DNA from 4 places in the Neobacillus sp. C211 genome. Region 1 is predicted to be linked to each of the others. Evidence: riboswitches for the same ligand, from Rfam matches in the RefSeq annotation. Region 1 holds a riboswitch; each other region holds the start of a gene.
What was found. Region 1 has a riboswitch for thiamine pyrophosphate ahead of ACSU6B_RS21465 (ABC transporter substrate-binding protein). Riboswitches for the same ligand answer to the same signal wherever they lie in the genome.
Positions count from the first base shown of each region.

Region 2: another riboswitch for thiamine pyrophosphate. It lies ahead of ACSU6B_RS03700 (thiamine phosphate synthase); the one in region 1 lies ahead of ACSU6B_RS21465 (ABC transporter substrate-binding protein).
Region 3: another riboswitch for thiamine pyrophosphate. It lies ahead of thiC (phosphomethylpyrimidine synthase ThiC); the one in region 1 lies ahead of ACSU6B_RS21465 (ABC transporter substrate-binding protein).
Region 4: another riboswitch for thiamine pyrophosphate. It lies ahead of tenA (thiaminase II); the one in region 1 lies ahead of ACSU6B_RS21465 (ABC transporter substrate-binding protein).

Region 1 covers NZ_JBPXRO010000026.1:59,367-62,510, reverse strand. Annotated here, with positions in the region: gene eat (ethanolamine permease) at 1-1,069, shown strand, start outside; TPP riboswitch at 1,387-1,496, shown strand; gene ACSU6B_RS21465 (ABC transporter substrate-binding protein) at 1,644-2,639, shown strand; gene ACSU6B_RS21460 (thiamine-binding protein) at 2,653-2,943, shown strand; gene ACSU6B_RS21455 (ABC transporter permease) at 2,943-3,144, shown strand, end outside.
Region 2 covers NZ_JBPXRO010000003.1:27,596-30,739, forward strand. Annotated here, with positions in the region: gene thiS (sulfur carrier protein ThiS) at 1-151, opposite strand, end outside; gene thiO (glycine oxidase ThiO) at 162-1,292, opposite strand; gene ACSU6B_RS03700 (thiamine phosphate synthase) at 1,276-1,914, opposite strand; TPP riboswitch at 2,035-2,143, opposite strand; gene ACSU6B_RS03705 (DUF1284 domain-containing protein) at 2,321-2,737, shown strand; gene queE (7-carboxy-7-deazaguanine synthase QueE) at 2,857-3,144, opposite strand, start outside.
Region 3 covers NZ_JBPXRO010000011.1:124,731-127,874, forward strand. Annotated here, with positions in the region: gene ACSU6B_RS12580 (Ger(x)C family spore germination protein) at 1-910, shown strand, start outside; TPP riboswitch at 1,087-1,201, shown strand; gene thiC (phosphomethylpyrimidine synthase ThiC) at 1,344-3,128, shown strand.
Region 4 covers NZ_JBPXRO010000007.1:23,644-26,787, forward strand. Annotated here, with positions in the region: gene ACSU6B_RS08660 (benzoate/H(+) symporter BenE family transporter) at 9-1,229, shown strand; TPP riboswitch at 1,433-1,536, shown strand; gene tenA (thiaminase II) at 1,649-2,335, shown strand; gene ACSU6B_RS08670 (ECF transporter S component) at 2,332-2,928, shown strand; gene ACSU6B_RS08675 (ABC transporter ATP-binding protein) at 2,906-3,144, shown strand, end outside.

The DNA of each region.
Region 1 (3,144 bases):
AGCGTATATCAATTTCCTAATCCCAAGTATTAATGCCGTTTATGCAACGGTCGGAATGTTTATTTTATTTATTTTGGTCAACCTCATCGGTGTAAAAGGTGCCGCTATCATTGAGTTAGTGGCAACGGTATTGGCACTGATCGGTCTCTCGATTTATTATGTGGCCGGTTTACCTCATGTTCAATCATCCAATATATTTAATGATAGGGCTTTTAGTCATGGCTGGTCCGGTGTTTTAGCAGCGATTCCATTTGCCATGTGGTTCTTCCTTGCGATTGAGGGGGGAGCGATGGCAGCAGAAGAGGTGCGCGACCCGAAAAAGGATATTCCCAAAGGCTTTATTTCCGGTATTTTAACGCTTGGTGTGGCAACGATTTTAACCTTAGTCGTAACGGCAGGACTTGGCGGCGGTACCGGTAAACCGGCGGATTATCCTCTTCCACAGGCATTGGAAAGTATTTATGGAGAAGGCAGCTTTATTCCAAAATCAGTTGCCATTATCGGTTTATTTGGTTTAATTGCCAGCTTGCACGGTATTATTATTGGTTATTCCCGTCAAACGTTTGCCCTGGCTCGAGCAGGATACCTGCCTAAGTTTTTGTCTAATCTTTCGAAACGCGGGGTGCCGCATTGGGGCTTGATTGTTCCTGGAGCGATTGGAGTGATCGCAGCAGGCTCAGCAAACTTTGCTAATGCGTTGATTATCCTATCCGTTTTTGGTGCGATTACGATGTACTGCTTAAGTATGGTTTCGTTGTTTGTGCTGCGGAAAAAGGAGCCGAATTTGGAAAGACCATTTAAGGTGAGCTATCCTGTGGTACCGGCGATTGCATTAGTATTGGGTGTTTTCTCTTTCTTCTGCGTGGTAAAATACAGCGTGTTAACGACAACTCTTCCATTGTTTGGAGTGGAGCTGCCTTTGGCGGGTGTGATTCTGACGATTTTTGGTGTGGCGATTGTCTACTATTTCTTAGTAGGATCCAAGAAACTTCGTCCAATGTCGGAGGAGTTTGTTTCAATTGAGGATGTGACTTCTGGAGAAACAGGGACAGATGAGAAAATAGGATAACGTTCAATAGAAAAAGATGTTCCATTGGGCGGGGCATCTTTTTTATATTAGTTGAAATGATTGGATACAGAGGATCCTCAAATAATGCCCCTGTTCGTATAAGTTATCATGAACGAAACTAGCTCCTTACTCGTAACACCGCAGGTTAACTAGCAAAGTTATATCGTGCAGGTGAATTAACCTCTGTTTGCGTGCCAACAGAAGATGAGAACTGGATGTTTCATGATAGGAAGTATTTGTTAACAAGCATAAATAGATAAAAGCAGTTGGCATTGTCTGCCTTGACTGATATAATAGTAGGATATGAAGTGGAATACGATGTAATGTGGGGGAACCGGTGATGCCGGTTGAGATTTAGTCCGTGAGACGATGACCCTTGGAACCTGATCTGGTTGATACCGGCGGAGGGAACATATTCTTAAACAATTAATTGTTTGCTGATATGCACTCAGGTTTCTTTGCCTGGGTGTTTTATTTTGTTTAAGCAAGTTTTTGCCTTCTAACCAACACTGAGGTTTCAGCCTATTTATTTTGTTTCACTTTAGATATTATTTTTACATATGGGGGATTCTACATGAAGAAATGGCTAGTACTAGTCCTTTCAGTCCTTTTAGTGACTGGATGCAGCAGCAAAAAAGAAACAGAAAACGCAAAAGAAAAAAAACAGCCGCTTAAAAAGGTCTCGATTGTACTGGATTGGACGCCAAATACCAATCATACTGGATTATATGTAGCAAAAGAAAAAGGATTCTTTAAAAAAGAAGGCTTGGATGTGGATATTATCATGCCGGGTGAGACCGGTGCTGACCAACTTGTAGCTTCTGGCAAGGCGCAGTTTGGTGTTGGCTACCAAGAAGCGATTACCCAGGCACGTATTCAAGGGGTACCGCTCGTATCGATCGCTGCAGTGATTCAACACAATACATCAGGATTCGCTTCACCAGCTGGCAAACAGATTCAATCTCCGAAAGATTTTCAAGGAAAAACATATGGTGGATGGGGCTCGCCAGTCGAAAAATCTGTCATCACTTCTCTCATGAAAAAGGAAAACGCCGATGCCAATAAGGTGAAAATCGTGAACATGGGGGATACGGACTTTTTTACGGCTGTGAAACGAGACATCGATTTCGCTTGGATTTACTATGGGTGGACTGGTGTAGAAGCAGAGCTTCGTAATGAAAAAATTAATATGGTTTACTTAACAGATTACTCTGACAAACTGGACTACTATACACCTGTTTTAGAAACAAACGAAAAAATGATTGAAGAGAACCCAGAAACGGTTAAGGCATTCGTAAATGCCGCTGCCAAGGGGTATGAATTTGCCATTAAAAACCCTGATCAAGCTGCAGATATCCTGATTAAAGCAGCACCGGATTTAGATCCAAAGCTGGTAAAGAGGAGTCAAGAATGGTTGTCTCCGAAATATCAGGATGATGCAAAGGAATGGGGAATTCAAAAGCAAGAGATTTGGGAAAATTATGCCCAATGGATGTATGAGAATAAGCTTCTTGATAAGAAATTAGATGCGAAAAAAGCCTTTACAAATGAATTTTTACCAAAACAATAGGGGGTAGAAAAATATGGCGAATGCATTAATCAGCATTCAAATCATCCCGAAAACAAAGGGTGGAGAAGACGTCATTCCATACGTCGATGAAGCCATTAAAGTCATTGCTGAATCTGGTGTGAAATATGAGGTACACTCATTAGAAACAACAATGGAAGGCGAACTCCACGAATTATTTACGGTGATTTCAAAAATGAATGAACGAATGATTGAAATGGGAAGCAAAAATGTCATTTCTCAAGTGAAAATCCTTTATCAGCCAACAGGCATTGCCATGGATGACTTAACGGAAAAATATCGATGATGAGGAAGAATCTTGTAAAAGGGTGGAGACCGATTTTGGTTCTCCTCCTTTTGTTTGTCATTTGGGAGATTGTCGTTAAATTAGCAGAAGTGCCGGAATGGCTTCTTCCGCCGCCATCAAAGATTTTCATAGAGGCCATTGCCGGTTGGCCTGATTTTTATCCAGATGTGTTTTCAACGGTTAAAATTTCACTATTTGGAT
Region 2 (3,144 bases), on a different contig from region 1:
TCGTACTTTGGTGCTCTAACCTGGTTAATATTTCACCGTTCACTTCCACAACAACGACCTTATCTTGGATGTCATGATGTTTGAGAACATCTGAAACAGATACGATATGGTCGGGTAATTGGATCCACTCGCCATTAACTACTACCTTCATGGTATACCTCCTAACTAACCGTTTCTTTGTGCCGTTCTAGGTGAAAAGCAGAGAGTAGTTCCTGATCTAGTAAGCTACCTGACACTAGGTCCGCAACTAGTTCCCCTGTAATCGGGCTTAATAAAATTCCATTTCGAAAATGGCCTGCTGCCACGAACAACCCACGCCAGCTTGGATGCTCGCCCATATAAGGGATTCCATCGCCTGTCTGCGGTCTGACTCCAGCCCATACTCGCTCCCATGCTGCCTCCTTAATCTGTGGAACTAATTGAGTCGCTCTTTCTATCAATGTAGCAATCCCTTCAGGAGTTACCTTGGTATCAAAGGTATTTTCAATCACAGTCGCACCTATATAAATTTCCCCATTTTGTTTGGGTACTAAATAACAACGTTTGTCGGAAAAAATGGTCGAGTTAATGATCGGCCTTTCTGTTCTAATCGAAAAGCATTCTCCTTTAACCGGATACACAGGAATATCGATTCCTGATTCTTGCATTAATTTCGCCGCCCAAGCTCCAGTGGCAACAACCACCTGTTCACAATGGATGACGCCGTTGCTGGTGTTTACCCCTTTAACTTGACCGTTTTCATAGACAAAAGAAAGAACCTCCGTCTCTTCACATATTTTGGCACCAAAATGTTCCGCGGATTTAGCAAAGGCTTTTGTTAACTTCGCTGGTTGCACATGCCCATCACGGGGAAGATACATCCCTCCAGCTACACTTGGTGAAAGAGATGGTTCCAGCACACGTACTTCTGTTGCATCGAGCCAGGTAATGGTTGGATCCCATTTTTTTTGAAAGGAGACCTGTTTTTTTACCTCGAGTGCTATTTCTTCGGTTTCGGCAATTTTCACCATGCCTTTATTCACATACTCAATATCAATTCCTGTATATTCAAATAACTCACTTGCGAGCGTTGAAAACATCGCTTGACTTTTTAAAGCCAGCTGGAATAAGGGACCGTCTTGTTCCAGCTCTGCTTGTGCTGCCAGCATTCCGGCAGCCGCACTGGACGCTTGGCAAGCCACTCGTCCCTTCTCAATCACGACGACTTTTCTTCCCCTTTTTGCAAGCTGATAGGCAATCGAGGACCCGATAATTCCGCCACCGATAATGGCCACATCAAATGAATTTTCCACTTTGTTCATCTCCATTTAATACATTTAGGTAAGCCTTAACTGCTGCTAGTGGATCGGGAGCATCTAAAACTCCTGACATAACTGCGATTCCTTTTGATCCTGCTTGAAGTACCTGCCCCGTATTTTCAGGTGTGATCCCGCCGATGGCTATTACCGGGATGTCTAATTGGGTGAGCCTTGCTAATTCCCTTAGTCCTTTTGGGGTCTTACCCGGTTTTGATTGCGAAGGAAAGACATGGCCAAATAGCACGTAATCAGCACCATTCTCTTTTGCTTGTTGTCCTTCCTCGTAGGAGTGGATGGAGTTCCCGAGCAAAAACTGAGGAAAGTTTTCTTTCACAAGCGCAGTATCTAAACTATGGAAGGCTAATTGAACTCCTCTAGCCCTTGTAACGCAGGCAACATCGACTCGGTCATTAATGATAATCTTTGATAGTGGGATGTTTTCATTTGTTAACCGTTGGACGGCCTGGAAAAGTTCCTTGGCTGTTTTTTGTTTTTCCCGCAAATGAATCGCGGTTATATATGGATGAATTTCGCTTACAATTTCACATAACTGTTCAATTGGCATTTTCCCATTGGAGATAATATGTATCTCTTTATCTTTTATACTAGTTGAAATACCCGTTCCCCCCTTTTAAGCAGATTCCGAAGATCGAAGGCCTAAAGTGAAAAACAAAAAACCACTTTCTTTAAGTAAGAAAGTGGTCGAAAATTCGAAATAGAAACATACGTTCTTCAAATATCCCGTTTTCCACTTCCCTACGCTGGTATTACCCAGATCAGGTTCATAGAGTCCCGAAGTCGTACTTCAATCTCAGCCCTTTAAAAAGGCACCTCTAGCGGATTTGCGTCATTTATGTAATTTTCATGTAATGATTTCCCTGCAAGAATAATGTTAACACTTCGGGTAGAAATGTCAAATGTTTTTCTTATTTATGGTAGAATAAACCCTATAGATGTTAACTAAATTACAATTATAGTTTACTTTTAAAATCTAAATGGAGTAAACAAACAGGGGGAGAATAATGTATAAGCTACGAGGACATCATCTTTTTTGCCTTCTAGGGTATCGGGGAATGGGCTATTCCCAAGAATACGTGGAAAATATGACGCTTTTGCATCAAACCTTGAGAAACAACCCAAAAACGTTGATTCTGCTTGTAAAGGGACCAGATCAGTTGTGTGAAAAGTTCCCTAATTCAGGTGAATACCATTGCCAAGACGACCAGATCGATGAAAGAGATGCCGTTATTTTAGACAAAATGAACCTTAAAATCGGACAAATTCTTAGATGGGAGGAAATAGAGTCCCGCATCCTAAAACATGTCATCCCCGCCGATATTCAAGTTGTCTGTGAAACTTGTTCTTGGCGTTCTTACGGGGTTTGCGAGGAAGGTATTCGAGAGATTCATGATAGGAAGGGCTTAAGAAAAATTCAATAAGCTTCATCTATTCAATGCCCACATGCCCACAGGGACGGTTCTTTTGGCCTTTTTTAATCTCTTTCCTTGTCCCAGAAAGCCAGTAGAACTGTCCCCATGGTCCTCCATGGTCCCTGTCCTTACACGCCCCGCTTATTTCCCCAAAGAAGCGCATGTAATTGTGGTAATACTTTTACATCATTCAATTGAGTGTCAGCGACCACACAATTGACTAACCACTCATATTTCAACAGTAGTTTTTGAAGCAATTCATTATTATTGAAATTCGTAATATCATCGTTCCCAACCTGGAGATAAAAAGGAATATCCGCATAGCGGCTATGAACCTTTTTCGCATACTCAAGATCGGTTTCATCAAAGATAACTACTTTTAGACTTACTTTATGTTTAAAATCATTGTCGTTTAA
Region 3 (3,144 bases), on a different contig from region 1:
GGGAGATTCCATCCTTCAAGAGGTTCGTGAATTATCATTAAGAACGGATCTTCCTTTTAATGCCAGTCACATGAAAGTCATTGTAATCGGTGATAGACTTGCACGATCGTATAGTTTAGATCGATTACTTGATCAATATCTTCGGGATAATGATTTTAGACCAAGCTGCCTTATGTTTATTAGTAAAGGGAGAGCTAGCAATACCCTAGTATCAAAGAAAGCAGGAGAAGTTCCAGCATTTCGTCTGTTTGGAATGGTAGATAATGCCTTTCGAACGACAAGAATTTTGCCTCCTATCTCGATTATTAAATTAGACGGTAAGCTGAAATCAGGATCCAGTTTTCTTTTGCAAAATGTCATTTCGGAAAATGGTGAAGTGAAATTTGCAGGAGCTGCCGTGATAAAAGGAAAGACAAAAAAACTGCGTGGTTTTTTAAATGAAGAGGAATTGGATGGGATAACATGGATAACAGGCAAGGGGAAAGGCGGTTTGGTGAAAAGTTTTGATAAACAGACTAGTGGGCTAATCGTATATGAGATAGATTCTATGAAAAGTAAAATCACCTCTCATGTTAAGGGAAACAATATCTCTTTTGATGTAAACATCGAATCAGAAGGGAGATTATCTGAGAATTGGGTGGTTTCAGGAAACTCTTTTGATAATACATTTCTAAAAAGGGCAGAAGAATCTACCGAAAAAGAAGTAAAACGATTAGTTGATCATACGATTAAAAAAACGCAAAAGGAATATCGAGTAGACGTTGCTGGCTTTGGAACCCGTTTAAGAATTGAGCATCCGAAAGTATGGGAAAAGGTCAAAAAAGATTGGGATAAAACATTCAGTGAGGTTCCAATTTACTACAACGTAAAAATAACAATCAAAGATTATGGAGCGTCAGGTCACAAGTAAGCCTTCTTTTTTAGGGTACGAAAAAAGAATTATACTTCTTAAAACCCAAGCAAGAAGAGATCTAAACTTTCTCACTTCACAATCTAATTATAATATCTAAACAATACTATATCACTTTAAATAATATTATGTATTTCATTTTAACCGATACTCATATATAATATTGTTAATTGAATATAAATAACTAGGGGTGCCCAATAAGTTGGGCTGAGAAAGAAACACGATGAAGTTTCTTGACTCTTGGGACCTGATCTGGATCATACCAGCGTGGGGAAGTTAGAATAGACAGTCTTCAATGCACCTATACTTCTGCATACATATTAGCCGGGTCCAACCATTTATGGGCCCGGCTTTTTGATGTACTTTTATACGCTTTTCCACTTGTTATGTTCTGTATCTCGTCCTTTATATTCAAAAAAAGGAGAGATTTATTATGTCAAAGACTTCATTAAACGAACAAAACATTTCCATCATGTCTAGTTTTCCAGGCAGTAAAAAAGTATATGTAACAGGTTCGAGACCGGACATTAAAGTACCAATGCGTGAAATTGAGTTAAGCCCGACAACAGGTGCGTTTGGAGAAGAGGAAAACCTTCCAGTTCGCGTCTATGATACAAGCGGTCCTTATACGGATCTAAATTATTCTGTTGATATTACAAAAGGTCTTCCTGCCATTCGAAGCACATGGATTCATGAACGAGCAGATGTTGAGGAATATGAAGGTCGAGAAATTAAACCTGAAGATAATGGGTATAACGATCAAAATGATCCTCGTGCCAATCATAATGTGTTTCCTGGTTTAAAGCGCAAACCATTACGTGCAAAAAAAGGGAAAAATGTCACACAGCTTCATTATGCTAAAAAGGGAATTATTACTCCTGAAATGGAGTTTATCGCCATAAGGGAAAATATGAAACCTGAATTTGTGCGTGATGAAGTGGCAAAAGGTCGAGCGATTATTCCTTCTAATATCAATCATCCAGAGTCAGAACCTATGATAATAGGACGTAATTTTCATGTTAAAATTAACGCGAATATTGGCAACTCGGCTGTTTCATCCTCCATCGAACAAGAGGTTGAAAAAATGACATGGGCCTCGCGCTGGGGTGCCGATAATATTATGGATCTATCAACAGGTAAAAACATTCATACAACAAGGGAATGGATTGTTCGAAACTCAGCAGTTCCTATCGGCACCGTCCCCATTTATCAAGCACTTGAAAAAGTAAATGGTGTTGCTGAAGATCTTACATGGGAGGTTTACCGTGATACCTTGATTGAACAAGCGGAGCAAGGTGTTGATTACTTCACCATTCATGCTGGTGTTCTTTTACGATATGTTCCATTAACGGCAAAACGGTTAACAGGTATTGTATCCCGCGGTGGATCAATCATGGCACAATGGTGTTTACACCACCATAAAGAAAGCTTTTTATATACTCACTTTGAAGAAATCTGCGAAATAATGAAGTCTTATGATGTTGCATTCTCTTTAGGGGATGGTTTACGTCCTGGATCTATTGCAGATGCCAATGATGAAGCGCAGTTTGCAGAATTAGAGACTCTTGGAGAGCTAACAAAAATTGCTTGGGAACATGATGTTCAGGTAATGGTTGAAGGACCTGGACACGTACCTATGCACTTGATTAAAGAAAATATGGATAAACAACTAGAAGTGTGTCAGGAAGCACCATTCTACACACTTGGACCTCTTACGACTGATATAGCACCTGGTTATGATCACATTACATCTGCTATTGGGGCAGCAATGATTGGTTGGAATGGTACAGCTATGCTTTGTTATGTAACTCCTAAAGAACATTTAGGTTTACCGAATAGAGAGGATGTTCGTGTAGGGGTTATTACTTACAAAATTGCCGCCCATGCTGCTGATTTGGCAAAAGGACATCCAGGAGCCCAAAAAAGAGATGATGCCTTATCAAAAGCTCGTTTTGAATTCCGTTGGAGAGATCAGTTTAATTTATCTTTAGATCCTGAACGAGCGATAGAATATCATGATGAAACTTTACCTGCGGAAGGTGCAAAAACAGCACATTTCTGTTCAATGTGTGGACCAAAATTTTGTAGCATGAGAATCTCTCAAGATATTCGTAATTATGCGAAAGAAAACAAACTTGATACGAAGGAAGCTATTGAAACAGGTATGAAGGAAAAAGCTAAGGAGTTTAAGCAATCTGGGGGCAGCATATATCAGTAACTTTCTTGGGAGGTTA
Region 4 (3,144 bases), on a different contig from region 1:
GAGAAAAAATGGGGCAGCCAAATAGATTAATTAGAGAGCAAGCAATTGAACTATTACGTGAAAATAAAAGGAAATCAATTTTTCAAGATCTAACGACTCAAAACGTATCTTCTGGATTGATTTCTAGTACTTTAGTCATGACAGGTCCAGCGTTAATCATTCTGCAGGCAGCAGCGGCAGGGCATTTCTCTAATCAGCAAACCATCAATTGGATGTTTGCCGTCTATTTCTTTGGAGGGTTGTTAGGGATTGTTATGCCTCTGTTATTTAGAATTCCCATTACCGGAGCTCACTCGATTTCGGGGGTTGCTTTTTTAGCGACAGTGACAGCACATTTTACTTATCCCCAGCTAATTGGCGGGTATGTGATATCGGGGCTGTTGATTTTGCTGATTGGGTTGTCAGGACTTTTTACTAAAATTATTAAATGGGTTCCGAAAGAGGTCATTGCAGCCATGCTGGCAGGCCTGGTCACCAATTATGTTGTTCAGCTTGTCCAAGACGTTAAGGCGTTACCAATAGTTGGTGGGGCAGCCTTGCTTAGTTTTTTTATCAGTACGAAAATCTCAAAACGGATCCCGGCCGTTATGGTCGCAGTGGTTGTCGCTTTTATTACTTTGTTTTTAACCCAAGATCTACATAGCTCATCTAAGGAGATTGCCTTTTTCCTACCATCCATACAATTGCCGGAATTTACCTGGATGGGGATGGTCACATTAGGTCTGCCTCTGGCCATGTTAATCTTAAGTAATGATGTGGCACCTGGAATCGGCGCACTAGAAAGCTCGGATTTTGAACCGCCCATTCGAAAAATTGTTTCTTTTAGTGGAGTGTTTTCGATTATTGCCAGTTTTTTCGGGGGGCAAAGTGCGAATATTGCTGGCATGATGACCGCCATCTGTTCTAGTTCGGATGCAGGGGTAAAATCAAAGCGGTATATGGCGGCAGTGGTATCAGGGATTTTGACATTATTGTTTGGTGTTTTTGCTTGGAAAATCGTTCCATTTATCCAATCGTTACCCCACGCTTTTGTATCGATGCTAGCAGGGTTTGCGCTAATCGGCGTCCTTCTATCTAGTTTGCAGCTGGGTTTCTCCGCAAATAAATATCGTTTAAGTGCCCTATTTGCGTTCCTCATCGCATTATCCAATGTATCATTTTTCCATATAAGTGCACCTGTATGGGGGCTGGTTGTTGGAGCCATTATTGCGAAGACGGTGGAAGCGTAAAATTTTGTACCTCTCACGCTCTCGTAGATTGGTAGGTTGTTAGAGGGGAGAAGTGTTAGTGCACTTCTCCTTTTTTTACCGTAAACTAATTTCACTAGTTATCAGCGAATCTATATAAATTTCCGGAAGCTTACGACATTTGCTGGATATTAATTGATTGACAAGATTAACCATCGAGTGTAGAGTGAAGGTTAAATTAATAGGAAGACCACTAGGGGAGCCATTTTATGGCTGAGACAGGAGTTATCTTGGACCCTTTGAACCTGATCTAGTTCATACTAGCGTAGGAAAGTGGAGTTCGTGTATGGATAGATATAATTATTCAGCCGCTCCATTTTTGGGGCGGTTTTTTCGTGTTTGAAAATTCAGTCGCCTTTTCTAGAGTCTTTCCATTAAAACCAATAAGGGGGCAAAATTTTATGAGTTTTACAGCAGAATTAAGAAAAGAAGCAGATCCTATTTTCGAGGCGATTTTTGAACATCCGTTTGTGCAAGGAATCGCCAATGGGGATTTACAAAAGGAACAATTGATTCATTATGTTAAACAGGACTTTGAATATTTGAATTCGTTTATGCGCATCTATGGAATAGCGGTTTCCAAGTGTGAGAATCGTGAAGAAATGGATATGTTTAATACGCAGATTTCTTTTATCTTAAACAGTGAAATCCATCCTCATAATAACTTTTGTCAAGTAGCTGGTGTTCCCTACGAGGAATTACATGGATATCCGTTATCTCCCTCGGCTCTTCATTACACGCGTCATATGCTAACCGTTGCGCACGAAGGTACATTAGGGGAAATTTTAGCTGTGTTGTTGCCATGTCCGTGGACGTATTGGGAAATTGGGAAAAGATTATTAACGGAGGTTAATCCTGATCGCTCACATCCTTTTTATGATTGGATCAGTTTTTATGGAAATCGTACCGATTCGATTACCACGAAATTTTGTGCCCGTCTTGATGAGTGGGCAATGACAGCAACAGAGAGAGAGAAGGAAAAAATGAAGGATCATTTCTTAATCAGTTGTCAGTTGGAATATATGTTTTGGGATATGGCTTATAAACTCGAAGAATGGCCTGTGAAAATGGAGGTAGTGAAACGATGACTTGGAAGATGAAAGAAGTCGTTCTTGCTGTGATTCTAGCGGTCGCTTGTGGAGTAATCTATTTAGGATGGTCGACGCTGTGGATTCCTATTTCCGCTCTTGTCGGGCCGGTGGGTGCAGGTTTTATGTTTGGAATTTGGGTGATTGCTAGTCCAATCGTCGCGTATATTATCCGCAAACCGGGAGCAGCGCTTATTGCTGAGATTGCAGCGGCCGCAGTAGAGTTATTAACCGGAAGTCATTTTGGTTTGTCGGCCCTTTTAGTAGGTGTCTTTCAAGGGATTGGTGCAGAAATCGCATTCGCAATATTCGGATATAAACGCTACAATCTATTTACTTTAATGCTATCTGGAGCTTTTGCAGCGCTAGGCAGCATGATTTATAACTTAATCGCCAACGGTTTTGGATATTACACGAAGGAAGTATTTTTTACAACATTAGGAATTCATGTCATCAGCGGAATGATTCTCGGTGGATTGTTAGCGAAGGTCATTGTAGACGCACTCGCAAAAACAGGTGTGTTAGAACAATATGAACTGATGAAGGAAAAAAGGAAAAGGGAAAACGTCGATGGACATATTTCTGGGATGTAAGGATCTTTCGATTCGCTTTTATAATCGCTCTGAAAAAATACTCAGTCATATTACTTTATCCATCAATCAAGGCGAAAAAGTATTAATATTAGGGCCTAGTGGGAGCGGGAAATCGACGTTGATTTCCGCTCTTTCAGGTATTATCCCTGAGCATTTGGAGGCAGAGGTAAGTGGTGAAGTATTCTGCAGGAAAGATGCAGGTGTTATGTTTCAAGA